DNA from 4 places in the Desulfitobacterium dehalogenans ATCC 51507 genome. Region 2 is predicted to be linked to each of the others. Evidence: riboswitches for the same ligand, from Rfam matches in the RefSeq annotation. Region 2 holds a riboswitch; each other region holds the start of a gene.
What was found. A riboswitch is a leader RNA that binds a small molecule or an ion and turns the genes downstream of it on or off. The one in region 2 is predicted to bind cyclic di-GMP.
Positions count from the first base shown of each region.

Region 1 (7,569 bases), 1.2 Mb from region 2:
CGAATTGTTTGATGTAAAAAGCCTTCAAACAGACATTTAAATTCTTCGGCCTGTTGGATATAAGCAACATCTTTGCACATTAAATTGGCTTGCATGAAGATAAAGTGCTCTTTTATAATCCTTGTCCAAAAAAGATTGAGTTCAAGTGACTCTCGAATATAGTATTCAGCCATCGATACAGTACTCATAGGCACACCCCTTCTAAAGTGTATACAGCTAATGACACTTATCTGTCAAAGCATATTCGCAAATTCAGCAAAAATGCTATCTTTTCCCTTGTATAGCCGTAGGAGGTCTTGCAACCAATATTGTACCGGAGATGGTAGAAATTCATGGGGAAGCCAGAAGCCACAATCTGTCCGAGCTCCAAGCAATATCAATTGCCCAGGCTGCCATGCGTAAACTTGGCTGGGAACCTGTAGTAACGTCATCAGGCGGTGGAAGTGATGCAAACTAAAACTGGAGGTCATCGTTTTTGTTTATGTTATATTTTTGAGGGTAATGCCACAGTAAGTTTCTCATGTCTCAACTTCTCCAAAAAGTTATTTATAAGGTCCTATCACAATATTCGCAAAAAATAGTTTTACCTACTTACTTAATATTTGTAGCCCCACATCCGGGACAATTTACAGTGATTTGCTCTGGTAATGGTGCCTGTTGCAACACTGAATCATCTTGTACGGGCTGATTTAGCAATTCATCAATAATACGCTTAACTTCCTGTAGCACATCCAACGGTATTTTCTCCACTGTTGCAGAATCGTTAGATGCCACGATCTGTAGTGTGCCGCCGTGAAAAAGCGTGAACTTTTTGTTTACTGAACCGATTGCCGATAGAGGGATTTCCTTTTTGGTGCTGTTAAAGCCTTTTATCTTTTGGACGATGATTCTTTTATCCGTTACATAAACTTGCTCAGTCGGATCCGGAAAAGAGGCCCCAACTGCCAATAGTTTTTCCCCTTTTAAAAGTGATCTTTCTATTAAGTCAATTTGCTCCTGCATTGCTTTCTTTCTTCCCCAACCAGCATTTTTAATAGTAGCTTCAATAGTGTCATGTATACCATACCTTCTCCCCTTCTAACCTTAATAAAAACAGAGACTATTAGCCTATAATAAAATTAGAAACTATAAAATATACCGATTATAATTTAATAATATTTGACAAAAAGGAAGGTATTCCTTTAATTTCATCAGTGGCCGTTAACGCAATTCTCCTTTGCGTTTGCCTCTTTAGGCTTATATAACCTACATCTGCACAACTGCATCACCGCCTTGCGCAAATTCCCATATTGTGGCAAGTCTTATAGACAAAGCATAAACTGTAGTATCTTCGAGTAAAGGAGGAATTCAAATGGCACTTGGTTTTGACGGAGTTGAACGTCGTGAAGAGAGATTCGAAGGTATTGCAATCGTAGTTGTAATCATTCTTTTGCTTATCGCAATGGGAATCGTGTTCTAGTCTAAGTGCAAAATTTTAAGGAAGGAGGAATATTAATGGGCGGGTTTAGTCATTTTCCTCATATTTCACCGGTCGGTGCTCCACCACACATTGGACCAATTGTAACCAGCCGTCCCACTGTCTTCCCTGTCCCCCCAGTTACAGGTGTTGGCGTTGGCGTTGGCGTAGGAATTATCTTTATCGCAATTCTTATCCTGATTGCTCTTGGTGTAATTTTCTAAAACAATCAAAGGAAGGCCAGGCGAATTACCCTGGCCTTTTTGTTGTCATAAGCGGCTAGTTAATATTTTACCTAGCCACTTTAAATGGAAAAGAAGGAACAGTAATACGTTTAGGATTAAGGTAGACAGCATGGATAAATAAGCAAAAGGACTTCCTCTTTTCCGCCAATGAAGAGGAAAAGAAAAAAGTCCTTCAAGAGTATGTTGATCGAATTATTAAACCATCTAAGGATATTAACAGTTTTGACGTAGAGATAACCTACAGGGTTTATTTGAGAAGATAGATTTATTTACGAATTACCTTTCAAATTGTAATAATTTATAGTAGAATTGATTAGGTAATACCACATACCACATACCACATACCATTATACTTAGATATACTTCCTTATATTGCGACAAAGGCAAACTTAGCGAAAGCTGAGGACGCAAAGCTATGGGCCTTCCAGATCATGCTGATGGTTGCCAAGCTGCCGAAGTCTTCTTTTACTGTCGCTAAATGAATGCGGCTTTTTTTATTGTTTTTTCAGTCCTAATTTAGAATAAGTCTTCGGTAATATGGTCAAGACCATAAAGTAAATGGTCAAGCTCTTCTAGTAGGAACAAATTTTATTATGTGAGGAGGAACTATTTTGAAACTCAAGGCACGCTTATTCTCAATGCTCTTAGCTACTAGCTTAATTCCACTGTTAATCTTTTCTGCCGTATCCATACCCTCTTTTATCTCAAGCTCCCAACAGAGTTCCTATCAGCTAAGCCAGGACAAAATAGCAATTGCCAAAGCTGAAATAAACGGGATGTTGGATAAAAATTTCAATACCTTACATATGGTTGCCAATCAACCGGCCATTCGCAATTTCGATTTACCTAATGCGAAAAATATTCTGCTGGATGCCGTTAAAGTCAATCCCGAACTTATTATTGCTCTCGACGATACCGAAGGACAACAAGTCGTTAAAAGTAATGATGATGCCTTAACCAAAATCAATGAGCGAGATTTTTTTAAGCAAGCCATGAACGGTACAGAAGAGTATGTATCCGATATTCTCGTCGCAAAGGCTACCGGTGAATTGATTGTCGTGATCTCTACACCTGTTCGTGATATGAATAATAACATTGTCGGGGTTCTTCAAGCGAACATTCAACTCGCTCAGCTCAGTGACTTTGTCACAGAGCTTTCAGAAGGTGGTTCAAGCATCTATGTGATTTCCAGACAAGGGACCGTATTGGCCCATCCCCTTATCGAATATGTTCAAAACCAAGAAGATTTTAGCTCTTTAGAATTTGTGCAAACAGGTTTTACCGGACAGGATATGACTATACAAACGACCAATATTCAAGGTGAAGAGGTTATTGCCAGCCATACTTTGAACGAACTGACGGGCTGGTTAATCGCTGTGGAAACCCCTGTTTCGGTGGCGATGGCTTCCGCTAATAGACTCCTGTATACCTCAATCGGCTTGCTCTTAGCTGTGAGCATTGTTGTCGGCTTATTGGGCCTTATCTTTTCAAAACGATTTACCGAGCCACTCGTCCAGTTATCCTCCGTTATCGAAACAATTGCGAGCGGAGATTTGACAGACTTTGAAATTAAAATTAAGTCAAAAGATGAAATCGGCCAACTTTATGATAGTCTTAAGACAATGACTCAAAACTTAAGGGGACTTGTAGTCAACATTCAAGAGGTTGCCTCGACGCTAGCATCTCATTCCTTGCAATTATCGTCAACAACTGAGGAAACCACTCAGAGCTTAACCCAAGTCGTTACAACTATAAACGAAATGGCTCAAGGCAATAGCAATCAGGCTTTAATGATTCAAGGTTCAACAGATGCGATTAATACGGTTAATAATATCGTCAGCGAAGCTACGCAAAAAACAGATGTTGGTACAGTCAAGGCCAAAGAATCATTAGAGCTTGCTAAAGCCGGTCAAGAGGCTCTTGAACGCCAAAGTCAAAAAATAGAAGAAAACAACAAGTATTCGAATGCTGTTGGTCAATCGATCCTTCAACTGGCCACAATGGCCGATGAGATTCGCAACATGATCAGTGCAATCAACAGTATCGCCGAACAAACCAATCTGCTTGCATTAAATGCTTCGATTGAAGCAGCCCGTGCTGGTGATGCAGGACGAGGATTTGCCGTCGTAGCCGAAGAAATTCGCAAACTCGCTGAACAATCCGGCAGTTCCACCAAGAAAATTGAAGATATTGTCAATGGCATTAATGGTAAGGTGACGGAAGCCGTTAATAATATGAATCAGGCTAAAGAAAGCGTTGTTGTTATGGAATCTTCGGCAGAAGATACTAAAGAAAGCTTTGCGAAGATTTTTGCTTCAATTACTGAGCTTGCGCAAAACTCCTATGAAATTTCCATAGCCTTAGAGGAAATCAATAATCAGACGAAAGAAGTTGCTGACCAAGCCACGAATATTTCCGCAGTGGTTGAACAAGCCTCGGCTGGTATGCAGGAAATCTCAGCTTCTTCAGAAGAACAATTAGCTTCAATCGAAACGATTGCTCATTCCTCCGGGCAATTAGAAAATGTGGCTCACGAACTCCTCACTCAAGTTGCGAAGCTTAAAATTGAATAATCTTTGCATTGTGGTCGTTATAGAAAACAGAGCCTAATAACAAAAAAGCCTTGAGCGCACAGAATTTATGTGCCTCAGAGACTGACTAAACACCTGTGTAAATGGCAATAATCTCCACATACAACAAAAGTGGAGGTTATGAAATGAAACAATCGAAAAACATTCTTACTGACAAGGAAATGGAACTGATCAGCCTACTGATGCAAGACTGCCAAAGCACAGGGGATATTCAGTCGAAACTAAAAAGACTGTTCGCCGGAACCATCGAGCAGATGCTGGAAGCCGAGATGGAAGACCATCTGGGCTATGAAAAAAACAGCATTGAGGGAAACAACTCTGGCAACAGTCGCAACGGCTATAACCGTAAGACGATCATCAGCGATTACGGCGAAAGTGAAATTGCCGTACCTCGCGACCGAAACGGCGAATTTGAGCCGAGAATTCTGGAAAAACGGCAAACCCGAACCGATGAAATTGAACAGAAAATCCTGGCTATGTATTCCAAGGGAATGAGTCAGCGCGATATTGAAGATAATCTGCGGGAGATTTACGGAGCAGAGATCCCCCAGACACTGATTTCCAAAATCACCGATAAAATTCTTCCCGAAGTCAACGAGTGGCAAAACCAGCCACTGGAGTCGCTCTACCCCATTATTTACTTTGATGGGATCGTATTCAAAAGCCGCAAGGACAGCCAAATCATCAACAAATGCGTCTACTCGGTGCTGGGCATCGATATGAACGGACAGAAAGATATTCTGGGCATCTGGATCAGCGAAAACGAGAGTGCAAGTTTTTACGCCTCGATTTGCTCCGACCTTAAAAAGCGTGGCGTACAGGATATTTTCATCGCCTGTCATGACAACTTGAAAGGACTTGGTGAAGCTATCAACGCGGTGTTTCCCAAGACGAAACAACAATTATGCATCGTCCATCAGATACGGAATTCAACAAAATTCGTACAGTACAAGGACAGAAAGAGCATCTGCGCTGACCTGAAGAAAATCTACGGTGCGGTCAACCTTGATGATGCGGAGTATGCCAAGGAGGAATTCAGGGAAAAATGGGATAGAAAATATCCATCGATCCTGAGGTCATGGGATGCCAATTGGGCAGACCTCACCACATTTTTCAGCTATCCCGAACAAATTCGGCATTTGATTTATACGACCAACGCCGTGGAGGGGTATCATAGAATGGTGAGGAAATTTACGAAGACCAAATCCATTTTCCCTACGGATGATTCCATCCGGAAAGTGGTCTTTCTTTCGACGAAGGAAATCACGAAAAAATGGACGCAGCCTTCAAGAGACTGGCCCATGGCGTACAGCCAGATGATGATCTTCTTTGCAGACAGGATTACAGCGTAAGGTGTTGAGGGCTCTGCCCTCAAACTCCCGAGGTTTATCCGCTTAGAGCTTACCGATGAACAAAAAACGGCGGAAGACACTCCACCGTTCATCGTATAAGCCGCGATAGGCGTTGGGTCGCTCCTCAGCGTTGCCCGATTTATACCGCAACCATAGTATTGTCAATCGTCTGGATGATTATTCCATTTACACTGAAATAGATTCACACCCGTGCCTCAAGGCTTTTGTTCTCATTATGTGGCAACACTCATTTACTTTCCATATGAAGAAGCATATGTTTTCCTTAAATGTCGCTTTATGTTCATTTCCGTTTGAGCAAAAATGCCATTGCAGAAGCATATATTTTCGTTTAAGCACATAAATGAACCATAAATTTTCCTACATCCTTTCCTAGATATACATTGTAAATCATGTAGGAATCGGTTGTACTCTTTCCCCCTTATTTATTCATTACTTGACCAGGAGTTGTTAACAAATCCCTTTATCAACTAAATGAATCACAACTTAGGCTACTCTGAGCTCTTGTAAAATTTCTTGACGTTCAGCCGTGGAAAACGCTTCAAGTGTTGCATCGAAGTAAGCCTTTTCAACATTTTGTATCCAGAATGAGTCCACGCAGAAAAAAATCGAGACAATCAGCTTTACAATCAATTTTATAACGTCTAATACTTGTTTGAAATCTTTCTCTTCATACAAAAGGACTGAGGAAATGTCAGAAACTAAACTTATTTCTTTTAAAACTCTAAAATCGCAATGCACATACCGACATAAGTATGACCAAAGACCCTCAACGATAGACCTTGAGCTAAAACTTATATTGGACAAACCAGGGAAATTGTAGAAAAACTCTCTATAGTCCAAGCTTGAAAGACTATGTTTACCTTCATTGTGTAATCTGTTTTCTACTGGATGGTATTCATAATATAAAAATTTAAATGAGGATTCAAGAGCTCCACGCAAAGAAGATATACCTGCATTTGTTAAACCTAAAATTAATGCAGATTCCGCCTCAACTAAATTTGAAATAATCATATCAAAATATTCCGATTCAAAAATATTACCATTATAATGTTTCATTATATATATAGGGAATAGAACTTCATGTAATCTTCTTGCCTTTTGATTTAACTCACCTTCTATTATATTTTCTTTGGTAGGAATACTGGAATATAACTCATTTATAAATGCGTTTTTTTCTTCTATTAACTTCTGTGAATGTAAAGCTCTCATATTTTTTTACCTTCCTTCGAGAGAACCTTATGCCATTCCTTATAGTTCGAAGGAATATTAATAAAAATGTATTTTGCTATTTTATAGAAGACTTTGTTTTGTTCTTCTATATCCATTTCAGCAATTGCTTTGAAGTACCAATCAACTATTCTATCTCTACCGGTACTTCTCGTGTTATGCCTCTTCCCAGTCATATTGATTAAAAAATTATCTAATTCTTTTACCGTAGGAAAAAGTTCAGGGGAAACCAGCAAAATTTTTAAGAGCCAATCAATATCTGAAGCAGAATCTTTTTCACATGATCTATTTAAAACAGTATTTCTTAAGCGATTCATTATGTAGTCAAAACGAAATTCTTCAAATGGCATATGTTTTTTCTTGCTTTTTGTTTTTGATTTTTCTACAATTAATAATTTCATTTCTTCTGATTCTAAAATCTCCTTAATTTCTGGTAAATCAATTAAATCTTTATAATCTTCCAGAGTTAAGTCGTTTAAGTTCTTATACAACTTTTCAAGATTATGAACGAAGTTTATCTTGTCTTGTATATCCATTTTCATTTCTCCTAAAGCTTACTTATGAATTCATTTCCAAAGTTCCTAAAATTATCTTTAAAAGTTGTCTGTGCATTAGTTTCAAAAATCGACTTATTTTCAAATAGACCTCTAGAATATAATTCATTATGCCTTATCTCT
Region 1 is NC_018017.1:4,042,760-4,050,328, forward strand. Features, by position in the region: gene DESDE_RS19350 (DUF2935 domain-containing protein) at 1-188, opposite strand, end outside; gene DESDE_RS21880 (hypothetical protein) at 320-457, shown strand; gene DESDE_RS19355 (PH domain-containing protein) at 592-1,002, opposite strand; gene DESDE_RS19360 (hypothetical protein) at 1,495-1,680, shown strand; cyclic di-GMP riboswitch class I at 2,074-2,158, shown strand; gene DESDE_RS19365 (methyl-accepting chemotaxis protein) at 2,313-4,274, shown strand; gene DESDE_RS19370 (IS256 family transposase) at 4,454-5,644, shown strand; gene DESDE_RS19375 (hypothetical protein) at 6,149-6,874, opposite strand; gene DESDE_RS19380 (hypothetical protein) at 6,871-7,428, opposite strand; gene DESDE_RS19385 (ParA family protein) at 7,440-7,569, opposite strand, start outside.
Region 1: another riboswitch for cyclic di-GMP. It lies ahead of DESDE_RS19365 (methyl-accepting chemotaxis protein); the one in region 2 lies ahead of DESDE_RS13780 (Na+/H+ antiporter NhaA).

Region 2 (7,569 bases):
TTGCTGGAGATTCGTAAGATTCTTGAGGTTCAAGCTGTAGGGATGGCTGCTGAGCGTGCCGAGGGAGAGGATTTAAGAGAATTATCCGCGGCATTAGAGCGGTTACAAGACGATTTAAACAGTCCAACCTCCGATGGCTCCTCGGACCATCGATTTCATTATGCTATTACACGTGCAACAAAGAATAAGATTATGATCCGGCTTATGGACACCATATCGGATCTTATGAAATACAGTCTTAAGACGAGTCGTTCGAAGCTGTATGAAGGAAAATATACACCTGCTCTTCTTTTTCAAGAGCATAAAAAGATTTATGAAGCTATTATGGCAAAGGATATACAAGGAGCAAAGGACTTTATGCTCGCCCACCTTACTGGGGTCGAGGAAGAAATCTTAAAAGGCTTTGATGAAGAAAATAATGCAGCAAAATCTATAAATTGATATGCTTTAGATAAGATATGAAAATATTGGGACAGAGCGTAAAAGGGCTCTGTCCTTTCTTTTCTCTGTTAAAACGTTTATACTAAGCTTGATGAAAATTTTTTTAGGGCTTTTGCAGGATAAAATAGATCAAGCGTTGTTCTAAGAGGTGAAGTAGATGCTAAACACATGTCAAATGATCTATCATCATAAGAATTGTTTAAATACAAAAAAACCCTATGCTAAGCCTTGTCGGTTATGTATAGAGGGTTGCCCTCATCAGGCTATTTCGGAATATCGCGAAATTGATGCCAAAAAGTGTACCGAATGTGGGGTGTGTATGGCCGTTTGTCCTAGCGATGGCTTTGTGGATCGTTCGACAGACCTCCTGCATACTTACATTGAGGAAGGTGAGGAGATTACTCTCAATTGTCCTCAGGCAGCACCTTTAGGATTTGAGATCCCCTGTTTGGGGATAATTGATGGTGATCTGTGGCTTACCCTAATGCACGCCGCGAAGGAGAAGAAGGTTATCATCCATACGGGGAAATGTGCAGAGTGCCCTGATAAAAGAGCCTGTGCTTTAAGTGTGAAGAGCTTCAAAGCCATCCATGAGGATTGGCCGGATCATCCCCCGATAGTCATCCAAGTAAGTCCTGACCAACCAGAAGAAGCTGAAACACCAGGAATTGGTCAAAAAAGCAGAGCTGCCCTACCCAAAAAGCCGGCGGAAAAAAGAGGGTGGAAGCAGAAAGGTTGGGAGAAGCTCGAAAGCATATTACCTGGGTTGACAGCTGATGAAGCCTACCCAATCCCCCGTACGCGCCAATTATTAGTAAGGCGGATGGAAGGAAGTCCCCAGGACAAGATCCCAATCCCTGCTTTGCAGGTGGGAAATAAATGTACTAACTGCGGGGTTTGTGCAGCCATCTGCCCCCAAACAGCACTTGCCAAGAGAGAAAATGGAGAGGAACTAACCCTTATTTATGAACCTTATAAATGCGTCCGCTGTCAGCGCTGTGTCAATATTTGCAACCCGAAGGCCCTGGAATTTGTGCAAAAGCAACTGTCTCATCGTCACTACACGGGTAAAATTCTTCTCCATAAAGGAAGTCCTAAGCATTGTACCCGTTGTGGTAAGCAAGTATTCGATAATTCTGAACCCCCGATGTGTGTCGCTTGCGCTTCTTCCTCAAGTGATAGCATCTTTAATTCTTAGATTCCTAAAATAAATAGAAAACACGGCTAAGCCGTGTTTTCTCTGCCTATCAGTGATTTCGTTTTCGGTAGGGCAACAGTGGGAAGACTCTTTCGTGATTAATGATTGTGATGATTACAGCCACAGCCACAGCTATGGCCGTGCACATGAAGAGCGGGGGAAGCGCCATCTTGTCCGGTGGACTTTTTCTTCGCAGGTTCCCTTAAGAGTTGATTCGTTAAATGCCGAGTATGAGAAAGTGGCTGTTGCTGAACTTCCAAAGCCAGCTCGATGGTTTGGCGCAGGGTTTCATTAGGTACCCCTAAGGCTTTGGCATCCGTAACGGCTGAACGAAGGTTGGCCAGGGCATTCGTAGCTGCGGCAGCAGATATTTGTATTAATAAAGTTGTTTTTTGATCCAATTCCATAGTGACTCCTCCCGTAGTTGAATTTAAACCTAATATAGCATAAGAATGCGATAATCACAAAAACTTTAAGCAAATTTATGTTTGTACAGTCAAAGAGGATATTGAGATTCAAGGAAGGATTAAAGATGAAAGAAGAACGTGTTATTGTGGTCGGAGCAGGAGCAGCCGGACTTATGGCTGCGGGGCAAGCTGCCTTAAAGGGGGCTGAAGTTCTGCTCATCGAAAAGAAAGAACGCCCTGGACGGAAAATCGCCATTTCGGGTAAAGGACGTTGCAACCTAACCAATGCCGAGAATGTGGGAGATTTTATCCGGAATTACCCAGGCAATGGGCGTTTTCTCCATGGGATCTTAAGAGAATTTGATAATGTAAGACTTCGCGACTTCTTCTCCCATTATGGTGTTGAGACCAAAATAGAACGGGGAGGGCGAGTATTCCCTATCTCTGATGATGCCGAGCAAATCGTTGAGGCCTTGCTCAAGTATAATATGGATGCGGGAGTGGAGTTGGCTACCGGACAAACGGTGGAAGAGATACTTCTTCGTGAAGAGAAGGTCTGGGGTGTGCGTTTAGGCAATGGAAAAATCCTTGAAGGAAAGTCGGTGATCATCTGTACGGGGGGCGGTTCTTATCCAGCTACAGGCTCCACAGGAGATGGCTACAAGATGGCTCATAAGCTAGGCCATAAGGTTATCCCCCCGCGGCCATCTCTTGTTCCGTTGAGAACTCACGAAGACTGGGTGACTCAGGTTCAAGGGCTTTCCCTAAGGAATGTGGAAGCCGCTTTGTGGTATAGCGGGAAAAAGCAGCAAACAGAATTTGGAGAGATGCTTTTTACTCACTTCGGTGTCTCCGGCCCGATTATTCTTACTTTGAGCCGCTGGGCGGGAGAAGTATTGGCCCGCGGAGAAAAGGTTCACCTGACTATCAACCTCAAACCTGCCTTGACGGCAGAACAATTGGATCAGAGGGTACAAAGAGATTTTAAGAAATACTTAAATAAGCAATTCAAGAACTCACTGGATGAGATCCTCCCTAAAAGCTTGATTCCCATAATCATCCAATTGTCTAAAATCCCCCCTGAGAGAGTGGTCAATAGTATCAATAGGGAAGAAAGAAAATACCTGGTGCATTTGTTGCAAGAGCTCCCTTTATCCATCAAAGAGACCTTACCTCTAGCTGCAGCCATCGTGACGGCTGGAGGAGTGGATGTCAAAGAAATCGATCCGAAGACCATGGCTTCCAAAAAGGTCAAGGGTCTGTATTGGGCCGGAGAAGTAGTGGATGTGGATGGAGTGACAGGAGGCTATAATCTGCAAGCAGCTTTTGCCATGGGATACCGGGCTGGCCGAGGAGCGGGAGAATACGCTTTAATAAATGACTAGAATCTGCACGCTCTAAAAATAATAATCATGTCTTAGTTCTACACAGGACGCATAAACTGGTGATGAGGTGAAGTTTATGCGTCCTTTGCAATTTTTTAGTAAGAATAAGAAGCGAAATGGATTTATTCCTCGTTCCGGGAGAACCACAGCCCGTGCCAATAAACGTCGGCATAATTATTCGTCAGGTCTGCTTAAATTCGAGAAGGCTATTATTCGGGCGGTCGTTCTCTCAGCTGTCTTCTTGGTTTTAGCTCAGATGGCTTTAGGGTTAGCTAAAGATCCTGTGGATTATTATATTTCCGTGGCACAGAACGTAGAAGCGCCTTCCTTGGACAGTACGCCGGTATCAAGTACGGTCACACCGAATTTAATTCAGGAAGCGACTTCTCAAACATCCCTGATAACCCTCAAAGCTGTTCCCGCCGCACCGGTCCGCGTGATCCAAAATGGAAAAGTTCTCGGAACCTTAGCACGAGGGGAATTGGAGATCCCTGTTCAAGGAGGAATACTTCAGTTGGATGGAACCAATGTATCCGCCATTGTGCGCATACAGGTGATCAGGAAAGATTCCGCCCTGACAGAGCCTCGGCTTAATCAGACGGTTATTATCGAGCATAATGTCCAAACTTTAAGAGTCAGCCGCTAGGACATGGGATAAAAGATGTTGCTCGGTTATTGCCTGAGGCAGTTTATCTATGCTATACTAAATTATTAAAAATTAAATATTTCTAATGGTTGGGGCAAACTTTGTTAAAGCAAAGGACGCTAAAGCTATGGGTCTAAGGTCGTTGCGCAAGATCGACTAAGATCGCCAAGCTACAAGTGCTTAGAACTTCTTAGGGGAGAGTAGTTCCTTTTTGGACTACTCTCTTTTTGTATGCTTTTTTAGGAAAGGAGTGCTTACAGGACCGCGACATTATGAATCTGTCTATCCTATTTACACATTATTATTGACTTGAGGGGGAGATCCAGTGAGTACGAAGAAAAAGACTATTAATTTTTTGCAGGAGTTTTCAATACCATTAATTCTAGGTGTTCTTATTGCACTTGTTTGGGCTAATTTAGCGCCGGAGAATTACCATCATTTTGTGCACAATGAAATTATGGGAGACCTATCCCTTCATTTCTTTGTTAACGATATTTTTATGGTGTTCTTTTTTGCTATAGCGGCTGTTGAAATCACCCAGAGCCTATTGCCTGGAGGGAGCTTAAATCCCATTAAACGGGCCGTCAACCCCTTAATGGCCACCCTTGGCGGTGTTCTGGGCCCGGCCCTTGTATTTATTGGTTTAAATGCCCTGATAGGGAGTTCCGAATTCGCTAAAGGTTGGGGCATACCTACAGCCACCGATATCGCCTTAGCTTGGTTAGTGGCAAGGGTAGTGTTTGGGGCTCATCATGCTGCCGTCTCCTTTTTATTGCTCTTGGCTATTGTCGATGATGGCATCGGTCTCATGATTATCGCCTTCTTTTACCCTGACCCCGCCAATCCGGTGGCCCCGATCTGGTTATTGCTCACTGTGGGAGGGATGCTGGTCGCTTATCTGCTTCGACGCAAAAATGTTCGGAGCTACTGGCCTTATATCGTCTTAGGGGGAGTGCTGAGTTGGGCAGGGCTTTATCTGGCTCATATTCATCCGGCTCTGGCCCTGGTTTTCATCGTTCCCTTCCTGCCCCACCCTCCCAGGGAGGAATTCGGCTTGTTTGAGGATGATCCCAAAGATCATTCTACTTTGAAAACATTTGAGCACGAGTGGAAAATTTTCGTGGATTTTGGCCTGCTTTTGTTCGGGTTAACCAATGCGGGCGTGGAGTTCTCGGAAATCAGCACCCTCACATGGCTCATTTTCATTGCCCTCTTAGGAGGAAAAACTCTGGGAATATTCCTAATGGGCTCTTTGGCAACAGTTATCGGCTTTCCCTTTCCCAAGGGCATGGGGTATAAAGAGCTTCTTGTGGCGGGCGTGGTAGCGGCTATGGGACTCACAGTCGCCCTGTTCGTTTCAGGCGTGGCCTTTATCGATCCGGGTCTGCAAGGAGCAGCAAAAATGGGAGCCCTCTTCAGTGCAGCTTCGGCAGTCATTGCCCTGGTCGCGGGTAAAGTGCTAGGAATTAAGAAAAGCCAAGACACTCAAGCTTAATTCTGAACCCAAATCTGTATGGTCATCCGCAATGGATTTTTCCTGTAGAACTATAGATTCGTGCTTGAAAGTTGATCGGATGCATCATATAATATAATTTAATATCCAATTCAACATCTGATGTAGAGATATGTAGTTGTAGGACGGTTTAGTTTTCTATTTTTCCCCCCAATTGAATAATGGAAGGATGGTAGGACGGTGGAATCAGATAATTGACACCGTAGGTGTCTTTTTTATTCTCTTTTTTAGGAAATGTACTAATGTCTAAAAGTACATAGTGTAGTACTATTAAAGATGGATAATCTAATCAAAGGAATCCCTTAAGGGAAAGGAATGAATAGAATGGTTGCAGAAAGTAAGAAAATTGCTATGGCGGCATTGCGCATGGCCATGGCCGAAAGCCGTGAAGAAGAAGCACACTTGAAGGATGGTTTTGGTCGCCACGGAATTCGTACTGTGGCTGTGGATTATGGCGGTGAGTATCTTACAGCTATTAAAAAAATCGTGGAAAGGGCCATAGTTGCCGCCAAGCGGGAAGGGGTCATTAAGGAAACCCATGGAGATGAAGGGGCTGTTGCCGGAGCCACCCGGGAAGCATTGAGTCAGATTATGCCAAAGGCTATGGGATTAAATATCGGTGGGAAAATCGGTATTGCCAGGAGAGATGAACATTTGTCGGTGGCGGTTTTCTTTGGAGTGGGCTTATTGCATCTGGATGAGGTGGCTGTGGGCCTGGGACATAGGGCGTCTCCGAAAGAAAATATGGATTAAAAGGGAGATGAAGTAATGTGACGAGGGTTCGTGGTATACGTGGCGCCATTACGATTCAAGAAAATGATGTAGAACAAATCCGTCAAGCGACACAGGAACTCTTGCAGGAGATGATGATGCGTAATTCCTTAGCGACGGAAGATATTATCAGTGCCATCTTCACCCTGACCAAGGATATCGATGTTGCATTTCCTGCCACTTTCGCACGTCAACTGGGTTGGGATAGGGTGCCTATGATCTGCCTGAATGAAATTCCTGTTCCAGGCTCGCTGCCACTATGTATTCGAGTGCTGCTTCATGTAGAGTCTTCTTTAACTCAAGAAGAAATCCACCCGGTGTACCTAAGGGATGCGGTTAACTTACGCAGAGATCTTGTGGAGTAGAGTTGTATTATGGTAGATTTTGCTCACGCTGCAAGTGAGTAATATAAACAAAAAAGTAGGATGGTAGTTAAGGAGTGGAAAATTATGATTATCGTATTAAAGCGTGGAGCCGGTGAGACAGAAGTTCAGGAAATCAATGAGCGTTTGAGCCAGGAGGGATTTAAGATTCATCTATCCCAAGGGGTAGAAAAGATTATCATTGGTGCCGTAGGAGATCGTTCGCGACTGAAGGCTCTGGACCTGGAAGCCCTGCCTTGGGTAGAAAAAGTGGTTCCCATTCTGGCACCCTATAAGCTTGTAAGTCGTGAGTTTCAGAGTGAGAATACCATCGTTAAGATAGGGGACTATGAGATTGGCGGGGACGAAATTCACGTAATGGCGGGACCCTGCAGCGTTGAAAGCCGGTCCCAGATTTTAGAGACTGCGCACGCTGTTAAAGAAGCAGGGGCTACCTTTTTGAGAGGAGGAGCTTTCAAACCCCGTACTTCTCCCTATGCTTTTCAGGGCTTGGAAGAGGATGGATTAAAACTTCTCGCCGAAGCCAGAGAAGAGACGGGGCTCCTGGTCGTAACTGAAGTAGTGGATGTGCGGGATGTGGAGCTTGTAGCCCATTATACGGATATCCTGCAAATCGGGGCCCGCAATATGCAGAACTTCTTCCTCCTTAAAGAAGTAGCCAAAACCAATAAACCCATCCTCTTGAAACGAGGACCCTCGGCGACCCTTGAAGAATGGATGATGGCTGCAGAGTACATTATGGATGGCGGCAACTACCAGGTCATGTTCTGTGAGCGGGGGATTCGTACCTTTGAAAGCTACACCAGAAATACTCTGGATTTAAGT
Region 2 is NC_018017.1:2,854,803-2,862,371, reverse strand. Features, by position in the region: gene DESDE_RS13805 (FadR/GntR family transcriptional regulator) at 1-441, shown strand, start outside; gene DESDE_RS13800 (4Fe-4S dicluster domain-containing protein) at 599-1,639, shown strand; gene DESDE_RS13795 (hypothetical protein) at 1,738-2,046, opposite strand; gene DESDE_RS13790 (BaiN/RdsA family NAD(P)/FAD-dependent oxidoreductase) at 2,172-3,431, shown strand; gene DESDE_RS13785 (hypothetical protein) at 3,508-4,077, shown strand; cyclic di-GMP riboswitch class I at 4,161-4,255, shown strand; gene DESDE_RS13780 (Na+/H+ antiporter NhaA) at 4,403-5,572, shown strand; gene DESDE_RS13775 (HutP family protein) at 5,915-6,343, shown strand; gene aroH (chorismate mutase) at 6,361-6,726, shown strand; gene aroF (3-deoxy-7-phosphoheptulonate synthase) at 6,811-7,569, shown strand, end outside.

Region 3 (7,569 bases), 1.2 Mb from region 2:
GCATTTTTTTTAGATCAGAATCGTCCTTAATTTTGTTAAGTCGGTTCACTTAAGTCTTCCTCTCTAACTTTCATCTTTCTTAGTCAAACCTATTGTTTTCATCTCTCTTAAACATTTTACTACACATATTGTTAAAAAAATCGATAAGGCCGGAATTAAATCACGGCCTTATCAGTCTATATTGGGTTATATTTCTATCATCATCTATGCTTTCTTAATTTTAATCCTAAGGCGGCCATTAAGGTACCTATGCCGTAGAAGAGCCCAGTTCCGGCACCACCAGTCTGAGGCAAGGCGCTTAATGGTACTTCTTCATCCAAAATCTCTATTGTACCCGCCGGTATTTCTTCATCTAAAATCTCTATTGGACCCACCGTTACTTCTTCATCCAAAACCTCTACTGGACCCGCCGGTATTTCTTCATCCAAAATCTCTATTGGACCCACCGTTACTTCTTCACCCAAAACCTCTACTGGACCCGCCGGTATTTCTTCATCCAAAATCTCTATGTCGGCGTCAGCGTCGGCATCGGCATCAGCGTCAGCGTCGGCATCGGCGTCGGCATCAGCGTCGGCATCGGCATCAGCGTCGGCATCAGCGTCGGCGTCGGCGTCGGCATCGGCGTCGGCATCGGCATCAGCGTCGGCATCGGCATCAGCGTCGGCATCGGCATCAGCGTCGGCATCGGCATCAGCGTCGGCATCGGCATCAGCGTCGGCATCGGCATCAGCGTCGGCATCGGCATCGGCATCGGCATCAGCGTCGGCATCGGCATCGGCATCGGCATCAGCGTCGGCATCGGCATCAGCGTCGGCATCGGCATCAGCGTCGGCATCGGCATCAGCGTCGGCATCGGCATCAGCGTCGGCATCGGCATCAGCGTCGGCATCGGCATCAGCGTCGGCATCGGCATCAGCGTCGGCATCGGCATCAGCGTCGGCATCGGCATCAGCGTCGGCATCGGCATCAGCGTCGGCATCGGCATCAGCGTCGGCATCGGCATCAGCGTCGGCATCGGCATCAGCGTCGGCATCGGCATCGGCGTCAGCATCGGCATCAGCGTCGCTGTCAGAATCCGAATCGCTGTCGGAGTCCGAATCACTATCGGAGTCGCCATCGTCATTCGGAGTAAACCCAGACCCACCAGCCCATCTTACTTCATTAACAGAGTCTTTTCCTGTTCCAGAACCAAGCGTTATTTCTCGTATTTCGCCATTCACTGAATTCGAAACGGTAATTGTATATTTATTTATTACTGTATTTTTTCCGTTACCTTCTTGTACATAAATGTCAAACGATCCCTCAGGAATATTTCCTTCGGCAACAATCTTCCAATCCTTATTTGAATCAACAATAATTTTTAATGACCAAGAGTTCTCTGCGTCATCGCTGCCTCTGTACATTTCGGAAGAAGCACCATTACCATTCGATGTGTGGTCGCCCTCAAAATCAACTTTAACATTACCCCATCCATTGCCGACTGTCTCTCCACCAGATTGGGAGAGAGAGGTATTCGAGGTTATTGTATAACTACCCACACTTGAAGCAGATACATCATTATTTGAGGCTGACCTTATGCCGACATTTGATAAATCATCATCAGAATTAACATCTTGATAAACTGAATCATCAGCATCAGCGTCAGTATCTGAGCCAGCGTCAGCATCAGCATCTACGTTAGTATCCGCGTCAGCGTCGGTATCTGTATTTATATCGTATACAACCCCATCAACGATCAACAAACCATTCTCCAATTGACCAGAGTCATCACCAGGCTGTTCCTGTTGAACATTGGTATTAGCAAAGGCCATCGGAGTTTGTGCGATCGGTCCAAATGTTGCTATCGTAAATGCCGCAGTTGATGCTGTAAGTCTAAGCAACAATTTTCTTTTTTTCCTCTGGTTCCGTTCCCAGTTTGCCTGCTTTCTAGTTAAATCATTTGATAATCTTCTCGACAAAACCTTCATCCTCTCTACATTAGCTTGCAATGTAAAGGTGGGTTGCACTATTTGCTCCGCGTGTTTCAAGTGCCCATATAAGAAACACGTTTCAAAGCATCCCTTTAAGAATCTAAAAGCCTAAAATGATTCCTCGTCAGAAAAATGCTATAATTAAAACTCTTGCTATCATTATCTGTTTCGTCAGTCACATAGCAGTCATAATTTTGAAAATCAACTATTCTCTTTTTTGAGTTTCATCTATGAACCATTACCAGCATGTATTCAGATGCCGGATCTGGTCTTTCTTATTTGCTGCAAATAAAAAAACCACATGTTTCACATCCCTGTTTGACTCGGGAGAATGAAACATGTGGCAGTTGGATTGTCTTCAATATTCATACACTTTGTTAAAATCCTTAGCGTTCTTTACCATTGTAATCTTAGGATTCTTTGCGATTACCTGAAGATCATAGGTCGTGTCGATTACGATCCATTGGCCCTTGCTCTCGTCGTATACCTCATTCCACGCATGATAGCCGGCGGCATTTTTCGGAGCATATCCCTTAACTAATTTTGCAGGCTTTCCCTGACTTCTCAGCATTGCCGCATATAATGAAGAAAAATCGTAACATATCCCCTTTTTCTCGGCAAGGGTCTGATCAATTACCGGAAGATAATCGGTGGACAGCGTAGCAAGCTTGTTGTAATCATAGGAGTTGTTCTTAACCATGTAATCCCATAATACAGTAGCCTTCTTTCCCAGATCGTCGATATCCTTGGTGAGTTCCGCCGCTTTCGCGACGGCCTTGGAGTCCACATTCCAGTTGATAGTCTGAATCGAGGTCAGGTACACGGAATTGGGATTGGTTATCTTCACATCGACGCTCTTGGATGCAATCAGCTTGTAGGAGTTTCCGGAGGTATTGGCAAGAAGACTGATCTTATACGTTCCGTCGCCCAACTGCAGCGGATAACTTTCTGTCTTTCCGGAGCTGTTGATATCGTAGGTATACTTCTCGTCCTCTTTTTGAATCATTACCTTCGTTTTACCGCCCCCGTCATAGGTTATACGGATCACTCCTTTGCCAATGTCGCTCGTATTGAAATAATCGGCTGCAAATACTTCGGAAGCCCCGGCCATAATCCATATAACAAATGCAGCTATGCAAAGCAGTAATCTTCTTTTCATGCGTTCCGCCTCCTTATTTCCATGTATCCAAAGTATCTTCCGCGTCATCAGATTTGTTGCCGGCCACTGCTTCCATCATTAATTTCAGCATTTCCAATTCGCTTCTGAAGTTTTGGCACTTACCGCCTTCCGCCCATGCAATGCTGCCCTGCCAGGTAGCATTCTGCTGAAATTGTATTTGTATCGTAAACGTAGCCTTACAATCGTTCTTTTTTGTCGACTCACTCATAAGAAGCCCTCCTTAATCTATTATATACCTAACTGCTTGGTCAAAAAAAACATATTTTTTCATCGATCGTCTTAATTATGGGATGCCCCAGTCACAATTCAATCATAAAAGATACAATATTTATTTTTGCAGATTATTTCTTTAAGGTTTCCGCAATCATGCCTATCATTTCCAATTCACTGCGGAACCGCTTGGTTTTCTGTTCCGGAAGCCATGATAGTGTACCCTGCCAGGTCGAGTTCTGACGGAACTGGACGTGAAGAAGAAAGGCTGGCTGCTTGTCTTTCATCTCTTCCGGAGAAACTTCTCTGAGTCCGCGGGGCGGATGCTTCTCCTTCCTGGACGGCGACTCGCTGAAGCTTCTCTTCTCATGTGTCGCCTGGGGAAAATTGACGTAATCAAAAAAGTCGTCCAGAATGCTTAACATTTGTCTTATGCCCTGAAAATCGATGGCGATGGCGTAGGAATCGTTATAAAGAGTCCCCGCAACATCATGATTCTCCGTTGTCTCAATCATCACCTTAAATTTCGCGATGTTGCTCGAAATAGTACTCTTCTCAAATTGAAACATCTCTCTCCTCCAATTCGATCGGATCGAGTGACTGAAATTGCCCAAAAACTTCAATGCTGTTATGGAAGCCGCTTTCGTTGATCTTCCACACAAGTCTGTTCAATACCGTGTTGGCGTCTTCATATGTAAGGTTGGAAAGCAAGAGAAGAAACTGCGTCCTCCCGTATCTTGTAACGACGTCATCCTTGCGCAGGGAGGAAACGATGGCATTTTTTATCTTATCGAAGGTCACGTCCAGACTCTCTCTCGGAAGCTCCTTCTTGTTTTTACCCGTAACGGTGAGCAGTGCGATAAAAATAGATTTTCCCGACCGGAGCGCCGCTCTGGCCTCAAGCTGATAAATCATTTTAAATTGTTCATAATTACAGTAAACAGCGCCAAGGATCTTAGCCACTTCTTTCAGGTTATCCTTGATCAAGGCGATATCCTGGTTCAGGGCCGTATTTTTATTGGTCGCGTCGTGATAGAGCTTGGTTACCAGATCGGAAGGCCTGACTCCCAGTTCGTCATAAAACAATTTATTCACATAATTGTAATGATCGACGGCCTTGTCGTGATTCTTCAATCCGATCAAGGCTTTGAGCAAATTAGCATGGTTCGTTTCTACAAATGGATCGATGACAATCGCTCTGTGGCAGATTTCTTCCACTGATCTGAAATCTTCTCTTTCCAGCAGGATTTCACAGCAGGCGGCCACGGATTCCATATAGATGCGCTGATAATACACGTTAAAGGGAACGATCCACTCCTTGAATGAGGACTGAGGCATAAAATTCCCTTTATAAATATTGATCATTTTTCGATATCTGGTGAGAAGTTCATCTTTGCTCAGACTTTTCTGCTGGGTTTCCTTATAGACCGCTTCCAACTCATCCACATCGACAATGCACGGAACATTCTTATTCCATACGTAAGCGCCGTGCTTGTAAAGGATAACCTCGTCTTCCAGATCGAGTGAATTCTTCAGCGTTACTCTCAGCCTGTAAGCGAGGTTCTTTAGCGCATTGGCGGGATCCTCAATTTCATCATCCCTCCACAGGGCCTGGATCAGTCCGTCCATTGAAATTTCATTATGGCGGTTCACCATAATATATTCAAGAAGACTCCAGATCTGCTTTCCCCTGACCTTATCTCCGGATAGCATCCGGTCGTTGCTGCAAAATGAAAAATCACCGAGCATCCGGATCTCAAGAATCCTCTTATTCACTTTGCCTCCGGTCTTTTCCATCAAATTGCCTCTCCTTCAATAATTTCAAAAAATATTGCGAGTCAATATAATGAATTATAATGGGTCAACAGATTTATAACTATTATTATCTACTACTTTTTTCTAAAGATCAATATTTCCTGGTAAAAATATGATATAATTTGCAAAGGTATCCCGATTCAATAGAATATACTCTCTTAATTCCTTATAATGCTATAATAACGAAATGAAACTCTGACAGGAATGATCTGTATGAAAAAAGTTTCGACCTGGCTCATCATAACAGGAATCATCATCATTCTCATACCGATCGCCGGTTCTCTGTATACAGGCTATCAGCAGGACAAACTTTACGATGAATATTTGAACACTCAGGAAATGAGAAGCTCAATAGAGGATTTGGATACTGCCTTTACTTCTGTTCCCTCCGATTCCTCCCTATCCGAAGAACCTGCGAAGCTGGCGGTCCCGGCTTATAATCCCACAGTCATCGGACGCATCAAAATCCAAAGTGCATCGATCAACCTTCTTCTGGTGGAGGGCACTACTTCCAAGGACCTTAATTGGGGTGCCGGACATCTTACTGCAACGCCGATGCCCGGTGAAATCGGAAATTCCGCCATTGCCGGTCACAGGAACCATACCTTCGGCTCCCTTTTCAGCAGATTGGGAGAGGTGGCAATCGGCGACCGAATCACCGTCGAGTACAATAAGACCGAATACATCTATGAAGCCTATGAAATACTCACCGTACTTCCTGACGACACCTCGGTATTGGCACAAACAGACGATGCTGCCATTCTTACCTTGATCACTTGCGCTCCCAAGGGATCCGACACGCACAGGCTGATCATACATGCGAAACTTATCTCTTAAGATTTTCCTATCGACAATGGAGGTAATGCTATGAAGCAACTTTCATTCAGGGATCTTGCCGTTTTTTGCGAGCAGATTTCCATGATGATTCGCTCCGGGATCATGCTGCATGCCGGCATGCAGATGATTGCCGATGATACGTCAAACGTACAAAAAAAAGCTATCTTTCAGGATGTCTCAACGCAGCTTGCGAAGGGTGACATGCTGGATGTAGCTTTGAGATCCTCTCCTGTCTTTCCCGAATATATGATCCATATGGTGGAAATAGGTACAAGCTCAGGCAAACTGGACACGGTATTGACTGCTTTGTCCGCCTACTACAACCGTCAGCAGTCGATGAGAGATCACATCAGAAGTGCAGTCGTGTATCCCTTTGTTTTGATTTTAATGATGTTAATCGTTCTAATTTTTCTGGCCGCCAAAGTCCTTCCGGTCTTTGAACAAGTTTTTAAAAGCCTGGGAACACAGATGTCCCCTTGGGCCTCCCATATCATGAAAATCGGCTCTCTCTTCAATCAGTATTCGCTGGTGCTTGTTTTGCTGTTTCTACTGCTTGTAGCCGCAGGACTTTTCATAACGAGGACGGAATCAGGCAGAACTGCCTTCACAGGTTTTCTGATGGGTAAAAAAACATCGGAAAAATTTGCTGTGGCAACCTTCACCTCTTCCATGGCCCTCATGCTGTCCAGCGGTCTTGATCTGGAGCTTGCCATGCGGCTTTCTTCCCAGGCAATTTCAGACCGAACCGTAGGGAAAAAGGTAGAGGGCGCCAGGGCACTGATGGCCGAGGGTGCGCTGCCTTTCATCGAAGCGCTTCAAAAATCCGATCTCTTATCCAATGCGATGACCGGACTGCTTTCCATGGGATATCAAGCCGGTTCGGTGGATTCTGCAATGGAGTACATAGCCGGGATCTATGAAGAGGAATATCAGACTGCTTTGATGAGAAAGGTCGCTATGATCGAGCCCGTTTCGATCATTATCATTTCAGTGCTCATCGGTTCGATTCTGGTATCGGTAATGTTCCCTCTTCTCGGTGTGCTTTCCACCATTGGATAGGAGTAATTGTGATGAATAGTAGAATGAGAACATTTGATAAAAATGGCGACAGTTTTTGGAAGAGCTTAATATTGCCCGTTCTGATTTTTCTCTGCCTCTTGCTTTTCCTGTACGCAGGGATCGGCAACGCCTCTGCAGCATCCGATGAGGAGAGCCGATTGATTCTACAGAATGCCGTTTTGAGGGCAACGGTCCAGTGTTATGCCATTGAAGGAATGTATCCTCCGAATATAAACTATTTAGAAGACAACTACGGGGTCATCTATGACCATGAGCGATTTATCGTTCACTACGAAGTCTTTGCAGGAAACATCCTGCCCGATATTACCGTAATCGATTCCTCGATGTGACAGGAGAGGTAGAATATGGACTACAAATTCAAATGGAGCATACATAATAGATCTCTGGATTTTATTTTTATTCTGGCGCTCCTCTGCGTTTTCGCTTTTGGATCTTTGATGGCGGTTATTCTCGGAGCAAATGTTTACAAGGGGATCA
Region 3 is NC_018017.1:1,678,081-1,685,649, reverse strand. Features, by position in the region: gene DESDE_RS08210 (glycoside hydrolase family 88 protein) at 1-49, opposite strand, end outside; gene DESDE_RS22730 (LPXTG cell wall anchor domain-containing protein) at 201-1,967, opposite strand; cyclic di-GMP riboswitch class II at 1,986-2,069, opposite strand; gene DESDE_RS08200 (transglutaminase-like domain-containing protein) at 2,329-3,129, opposite strand; gene DESDE_RS08195 (hypothetical protein) at 3,143-3,358, opposite strand; gene DESDE_RS08190 (hypothetical protein) at 3,492-3,929, opposite strand; gene DESDE_RS08185 (AfsR/SARP family transcriptional regulator) at 3,916-5,157, opposite strand; gene DESDE_RS08180 (class D sortase) at 5,389-6,012, shown strand; gene DESDE_RS08175 (type II secretion system F family protein) at 6,043-7,071, shown strand; gene DESDE_RS08170 (hypothetical protein) at 7,083-7,421, shown strand; gene DESDE_RS08165 (DUF4860 domain-containing protein) at 7,437-7,569, shown strand, end outside.
Region 3: another riboswitch for cyclic di-GMP. It lies ahead of DESDE_RS22730 (LPXTG cell wall anchor domain-containing protein); the one in region 2 lies ahead of DESDE_RS13780 (Na+/H+ antiporter NhaA).

Region 4 (7,569 bases), 1.9 Mb from region 2:
AAGTCGAAGTCTCCCTGATGCTTGACGGAATAGTCATAATAATAGTTTTTCACGACCTCTTTGTTGATAAAATCGTAGCGCTGACCGGCTTCTACCTTTGTCCATACCTCCTGATAGAGGTGGCCCTTAACAGGCTGATTTGGGATGGACTCTTTGAGAAAATGCTCCTCACTAAAGTCTTTTCCCGCGTTGATACCCGTCAAATCCACAGCGGACAGCTGGGCTTTAAGAGTATATCCACTCTCATGACGCTTGGCTTCTCCTGTCAAATAGACCTTGCTTTTAAAGACATAAAGCCCACCGGATGAATAAATCTCCCCTACTTCAGGCAAGATGGCGTTCATCCCTAAGTAAAGATAGCGATAAGGGCTATAATCCTCTTCATTAAGTGCCGGGCTGAAAGATAGTGCAGCCTCTCCTTGGTCATCGGTTATGACTGACCCCTTCTTATCTTGGATCGTGTAAGCACATTGCAAGCCCGGAACGGGGGTTCCTTCAAAAAAGGCGCTTTTCACCTGGAAATTCATAGCCTCCCCCACAAAAACGGCCCTCTTATCCTGACTTAAAGACAGCTTATAGGCAGGCTTTTGGTAGGTAGCCACTTCAAAACCCCTGGTGAGCAGTACATTCCCTTCTGATTTAAGCTGCAGGTAATAATACCCCGGCTTGAGCACGGGCAGCTTGAGCTGTCCCTGATAGGTCATCTCCTGGATGGGAAGGGTCTGAGTCAAAATCGGCCCCCCATCATCCCCTTCATAATAAAAGGCATTGCTGGCAATCAGTTCTATACTTGCCTCTTTGACTACCGGTACCTTTTGCCCCTGAAGACTGTCCTTGCCTCTGGGAGCAAGAACTCCCCAAAAATGGACCGTATCTTCAGGCTGGTAAATCTCCCTGTCCAAATAGAGATATTTCCAATAATGAATCGCTCTCTGCCTATCTTGGGTATACCACTGAGGCCAAGGTTCCAGGGGTATGAGAGTCTCTTTATTCCCACTTTTCACCAAGGCATAATCCTGCTCTGTCCCTACCAGACTTTCCTGTATCAAAACCGCTCCTGATTCATCTGCGGCTGTGGAAAGATTCCTGCTGTCAATTGTAACCTGAGCATGAGCTGCCGGGGCCTTCCTGTTTAGATCATTGGCCCAAAACAGAGTGTTCTCTTCCCCCCGAGCTAGGTATACCGCTAAATCGCTGACTTGAAACCATATTTGCCGGATGCTTTCTCCCGCTTTCAATTCAGCGACATAATAACCGGCTTCCAGCTCTTCGGGGAAAAGGACATAATGATTATAGTCGTCGATTCTAAGGAATTCCGTCTCGTATTCAGCCACTTTATACTGAGGGTTCATATCTCCTCGATACCGGTTCCAGGCAAAATAGGACCAACGAGGATTCCGATCCCTCTGACCTAAGGCTCCTTGGAAGACTTTATAATCCGGATAGCGATACAGGTCTATATGAAGGGGAGGAATGAACGAGTTAGAGAAATAAGCTGGAAAAGCAGGAACATCTGCTGTACTAAACTCAGTAAGTTCGGAGTTCACATCAAAGGCAAATTGATCGGTGTTTTCACTTCCCGAACCCGTTTCGAAACTAAAGACATAGTCTTCCGCCAAGGTCTGATGGGTTTCCATTAAGGGGAAACCCTTTTTCAAGGCTACGGTATAGATGGTGGATGGTTCGAGTCCTTTAGGGACAAAAACCAAAGTCTTTTTGTGTTTTTCGAAAGCACCTTCCACATGAGGGGATATGCTAAAATAGTCTTTGAGGGTGCCGATTTCATAACTATCATGGGAAAAAGTTATCTCAATGCCCGTGCTGATTGGGACATGGGTACTCTCACGCCGGGGCAGAGCGTTGATGACCCGAAATTCCCCTTTGGTCTGGAAGGCCCAGCTCAGGTTCTCTTGCCCTGACCCGTTTGGGTCAAAGGTTAGGGTATAAATAGTATTGGCTGTTAACTGCTCTTGGGGGATAATCTTATATTCCAGTCCCCCGGTTTGCTTATCCAGGGTATAAGAAAATTGGGGGTTAATATGTAAAGCTGTGGTTATAGTCTTTTCGCTCAAAGGTTCCGAACTGGTTAAGACAAAAGGACTGTCAAGATCCACTCCCAGCTTATCTGTATGCAAGGCCTTAATGGTCACCTTAGAGGCATGTACATTAGGAGGGGTACCCAGTTCTCCCGCTCCCCAGAAAAAAGCTGCCAGCAAGAGAATTACAAGGCTCAAGCCGGCAGCGGCTTTCCAATTCTTTGGACCTCTGTACCCTTTTCCTTGTGATGGCTTCGGTTCATCCTTCATAGCACCCCATCCTTTCACCTTAAATATAGGCAGTAATTCGTAAAAGATGAGAAAAAATTCTTGTCTAAGAATTCTATGAAAGATTGTTATTTCCTTTTTTACCAGATTACCTCATTTGTTCTTGTCAAAATCGTGGTATACTAGTACTAAATTCAGACAAAATATGTCCCAAGGTAATTGTCAAGGGGGTATTAGCAATGAAGGTTCAGGATATTATGAAGACTAATGTTATTACAATTTCACCGAATACCGAGATTAGAGAAATCGCTAAGCTACTATGTGACCATCATATTTCCGGGGTTCCAGTCCTCGACTTTTTCGGCAATTTAATTGGTATTGTCAGCGAAGGCGACCTGCTTCATAAAGAAACCAACCCTCGGGTTCCTGAAGCGGTGGGATTCTTGGGTGCTCTGATCTATTACCGTGGAGTCAAGCAATATGAATCTGATCTAAAAAAATTAGTTGCCCTCAAAGCCTCGGAGATTATGACTCAAGAGGTTATAACCCTTAATAAAGACGCTACTATTGAGGAAGCCGCCTCTCTGATGATCAAGCATAATGTGAAACGATTGCCCATCATGGAGGACGGAAAAATGATCGGAATCATCAGTCGAAAAGATGTCATTAAGGTTCTTATTGAGGAGTAGACGGCTATGCCGCTGGCGCAGCACCAGCAGAGGATGAAAAAACGCTTGCTCGGGTCGCGTAGCTTTACGCACAACGCTTACTCCATAGCTCCAGGGCTGGTCAACTCGCTTTCTTAACAGCTACGCCAAACCTCTGGGTAATACCTGATGTGAACCGGCGGCTTCGCTACGTTAAGAAAGCGACATTGACCCGACCGCCCCTCCGCTAAATCCGTTCGCTTTTGTGCGTAAAGCTACGCTTGCGGGTCTTTTCGTGTCTTTTCTGGGGTCTTTTTCATCATCTGCCGGCCATGCCGCGGGGCGGCAGATGATGAAAACCTTTGCTCGGGTCTGGTAGCGTATCCTACAACGCGCCGCTCAAACCCGAAAGACAGCCCAAGGATTTTGCTTTACAAGAGTGAGCGAATTTAAGCGAGCGGAAACAAAACTTCGCGAAAGCACGCAGCGGAGAAAGGTTGGAAACAGGACGTTTCCAACCGGCTATTGAGAACAAGTGCGAAAGCAGTGCTTTCGAGGAGCAATTTGGCCACGAAACCCGGGCGAGGGTTTCGCCCAAGCCGCCTGCCACAGAGAAGACTTAGCGGCGCAGGTGTACCTTTCGGAGCGAAGAGCTTGAGCGTTAGTTTTGTCTGCGCAGCTTATCTAGCGACCAGTGTAAAGCAAAATCCTGGAGAATTAGCTTTCAGATTTTTTCCAAGTACATAAAATGTGCTCAAACAGTTAGCCCGCCAATTCCCTTTGAGAACCGGCGGGCTAACTTTATTTGTCCAAACTCCCTCTGAAGTAATTCCCTTTATCACGGATTAACCAATTCATAGTTATGCTTCCCATCGAAACTCACTCGCTGGGCCTCTCCTTTATACACCAGATGCTCCAGATGAGCCATGGCTTCGCCAGAGGCAAACCACTTTTGGGTTAGGGGAAAATCATTCCAGCTCTTATAGTTCAAATCCCAGCGCATTCTTGCAGCTGTCTCCATAACGGTTTTTTTACCATCACACAGAATCCCGGTGATTTCCTCGAGTCGTTCCTGGTGATGAGCTATCAATTCGTCAATTCGTTGCCGGTGGTTTCGAATAAGGCTGCGATGAGCTGGAAACACCCAATCAATATCAAACTGGCGAATCTTGTTCAGGCTTTCAATAAAGTTTCCCAGACTATCGATTTTGTAGTGCCAAAAGGTAATATTGGGAGTTATCTCATTAAGAATATGATCCCCGCCGAAAAACAGCTTATGCTTTCTTTCGTACAGACCTATGTGCCCTGGGCTATGACCAGGAATATCGATAACTTCGAATTGATAGGGCCCCACCTCCAAACAGTCCCCTTCTTGCAGTGGAGTGTATTCAAAAGGCTCCTTAGGAGCTATATCGAAGGCTTCTATCTCCTTTATCCCGATTCCTTGTTTCAAATTAAGGCCCTCACTCAGATGGTTCAGCACAAGTTCAGGAGAAGTTCTGAAGTTATTCAGCAGGGTGCCATCTTTCTTCCCGATATAGACCTTACACCCTTGTTTCCATAGATAGTCGGCCAGTCCGGAATGGTCGATATGCATATGGGTCAGCACTAAATCTGTCCGTTTAAGATCAATGCCTGATGCAGCAATCCCTTCCATAAGAGCCTTTTTACACTCTTCCTTATTAAACCCCGTATCAAAAATCAGGGGACGGTCTTCGGAAAGGATAATATAGCTATTTAATGCCTTCAGTGGATTTTTCGGCAATGGAACTTCATTTAAATAAATTTGGGGATAAACTTCACGAATCATTTCTTTTCACCTCAACGCTTTAAAGATAAACTATTCTGACTATTCTAACATAGATATTCCGTGATTCATAGAGGATGTACCCTATTATTTAAAATTCCCCATTTGGGCGAGAAGATGTTGTGAAGCTAAAACTTAACATTTATAATAGGATGAGTGATAAAAAAACTTATACTTTAGATACATAAAATATGTATAGCCTGCACTTTAGTGTCGACAATAGCAAACTTGGCGAAAGCCAAGGACGCAAAGCTATGGGTCTTCCAGGACATGCCTGATGATTGCCAAGCCACCGAAGCCTTAAGCTTTAAACTACTTTGTCGCCAGTTCACATGGCGATTTTTAATTTTATATCCCTTTTTTATAAATTGATCCCCTCTTTATAAATTTGATCTATGAAGATAAGTTTGAAAGGAAGAACAATTCAATGCGTCAGTTAAGTATAAACAGGCTTCAAGAAGGAGATATCCTGGGGCGAACCATCTATACCAATGACGGTCGTGTACTCCTGGGAAGAGGAATGTCTCTGACCAAGTCTTATATAGAACGTTTGAAAACCCTTGGTATCAGCATTCTCTATATTGACGACGAGGAAAGTAAGGATATCGTGGTGGAGGATGTTATCTCCGAAGAACATCGGCGTGAGGCCATGGCGTCCCTGGATAATGCCGTACAAGCTGTGAAAGTAGGAAAAGACTTTGATGGCTTTAATGTAAAAAAGAACATTGACAACATCATTCAGGATGTCCTTTTCCAAAAGGATATCTTCATCGGATTAGCGGATATGAGGACCTATGACAATCAAATTTTTGCACATTCCGTCAATGTATGTGTTCTCTCCACTGTACTGGGTAAGGCCTTAGGCCTGGAGCGGGAAAGTCTGGAAGGATTAGCCATCGGTGCCTTATTTCATGATATCGGCACCGTGAAATTGCCCAAGAAGCTGTTAAATAAGCGAGAGCCCTTTACTCCTGAGGAAGCGGAGCTTTACCAAACTCACACCAATCACGGCTTCGATATACTCAGAACAAAACGGGAACTGAATTTATTGAGCGCCCATATTGCCTTCCAGCACCATGAGCGTCTCAATGGCAACGGCTATCCCCGTAAACTGGAGGGAGATGCCGTTCATCAGTGGGCACAGATTGTAGGCATTGCTAACTTCTATGATAATTTAGTGAATGACGGCCCAGGACATACCCGCATCCCGCCCCATGAAGCCTGTGAAATTCTTATGGGTAGCGCAGAGAAATTTTTCTCTAAGGATCTGGTGATCACGTTTCTTAAACATATTGCCGCATATCCCACGGGCTGTACCGTTAAACTGAGTACCGGAGAAACAGGTATCATCGTCGATCAAAATAAGAGTCTGCCCATGCGCCCCATCGTCAGGGTTTTAGTCGCCGACGACGAGCTTTCCAATGTCCAAGCGAAAGAATACAATCTCGTGGAGAAGCGCACTCTTTTTATCGAGTCCATTCTGGAGTAAGCTATTTAGACAGAGTTAAACAATTTACATTCTAGGAGCGCAAAATGAGAGCGCAGCGAATTTACCCGTTCGTTGCGCTCTTTTATGCACTAGGGATGCTTATTTCTTCGGAGAGCTGGGCAAGAAGGAATACAATCGAAAGGCTAAAGAAACGACAAACAGAACCACGCCAAAAGGAAAGAGTCCTAAAGCCATTTCGATCCCCGTGGGAAAATAGGGCCAGGAACTGGTAAAGGACGATATTCCTTCTTGATATTCACCGATGGCTACAGGATATGCCCAGGCCTCGATACCGGTACCATGAATAGTGAAGCTTAACGGTATGGCATTAAACGACGGGAACATCAGCATCATACGGTGGGCAAAAACCCCTATAAAAAGCAGCACACAACCAAGAATTAGGGTTTGCCGTGTACTTTTGCCCTTTTGGGTAAAGAAAAACAGCATGGTAAAGGCCGGCAAAAGAAGCTCTATGCCGTAGATCATCCCATATTGGCCAAAGAGAAGGGCGAAAAGTTCATGACCTTCGGTCCCTCCCCACCAGCCATGAATCAGCAGATCTACAGCCACGAAGAAAAAATGAACCAGGAGTGCACCGGCTACTATGAGGGCTAACGTCTTAAAGGCATCCTGATATTCAGTAAACCCTTCTTTCCCTACATAAATGAGGGAAATTAAAAGCACTAGGGCCGTTCCCGAAGCCACCGCTACCGCAATAAAGTCCGGGGGTAGTATCGCCGTGTTCCACCAGCCCCGGGAGGCTTGGGTGGCAAAGATCAAAGCAGTGACCGTGTGAATCAGTACGGCAAAGGGCAAGCCAATGATCGCCACACGCTTCGACCACTTTTGGGAGAAACGTTCTATCTCCTCTTGGGAATAGTTCTTGGTCCAACCCTTAAAAAAACCATGTCCCTCCCTTTTCCAATCGGGAAGAAGCTGGACATACACACTTAAGAAGGTTACGACCATGTAAGCACTGATAACAACCATATCCCAAACAAGAGGAGAGTTCACATTGGGGTGGAGGAGTATATTATAGATCCGGTCGATGCGACCCATATCGGGCAGAATCATAGCCCCTGCTCCCAGGGTACAGGCAAAGGCCGACAAGGAAGCAATCCTCGTCAGGGGTTTTAGGTTCTCCAGGTTAAAAAGATAGACAGAGGAGGATACGATCAACCCACCTGCAGCGATGCCTACAAAAAAGGCAAAGGTGGCAATATAGAGTCCCCAGCTGAAGGAATTACGCATATTGGTGACAATAAGACCTTCCTTGAATTGAAATCCCCAGGCGCTCAAGCCTATCAGCAATAGGATTACCGCCAGCACAAGCATCCCATTGAAGGGTTTGCCGGCAGCAGG
Region 4 is NC_018017.1:974,516-982,084, reverse strand. Features, by position in the region: gene DESDE_RS04655 (Ig-like domain-containing alpha-2-macroglobulin family protein) at 1-2,306, opposite strand, end outside; gene DESDE_RS04650 (CBS domain-containing protein) at 2,504-2,953, shown strand; gene DESDE_RS04645 (MBL fold metallo-hydrolase) at 3,750-4,721, opposite strand; cyclic di-GMP riboswitch class I at 4,930-5,015, shown strand; gene DESDE_RS04640 (HD-GYP domain-containing protein) at 5,146-6,207, shown strand; gene nrfD (NrfD/PsrC family molybdoenzyme membrane anchor subunit) at 6,307-7,569, opposite strand, start outside.
Region 4: another riboswitch for cyclic di-GMP. It lies ahead of DESDE_RS04640 (HD-GYP domain-containing protein); the one in region 2 lies ahead of DESDE_RS13780 (Na+/H+ antiporter NhaA).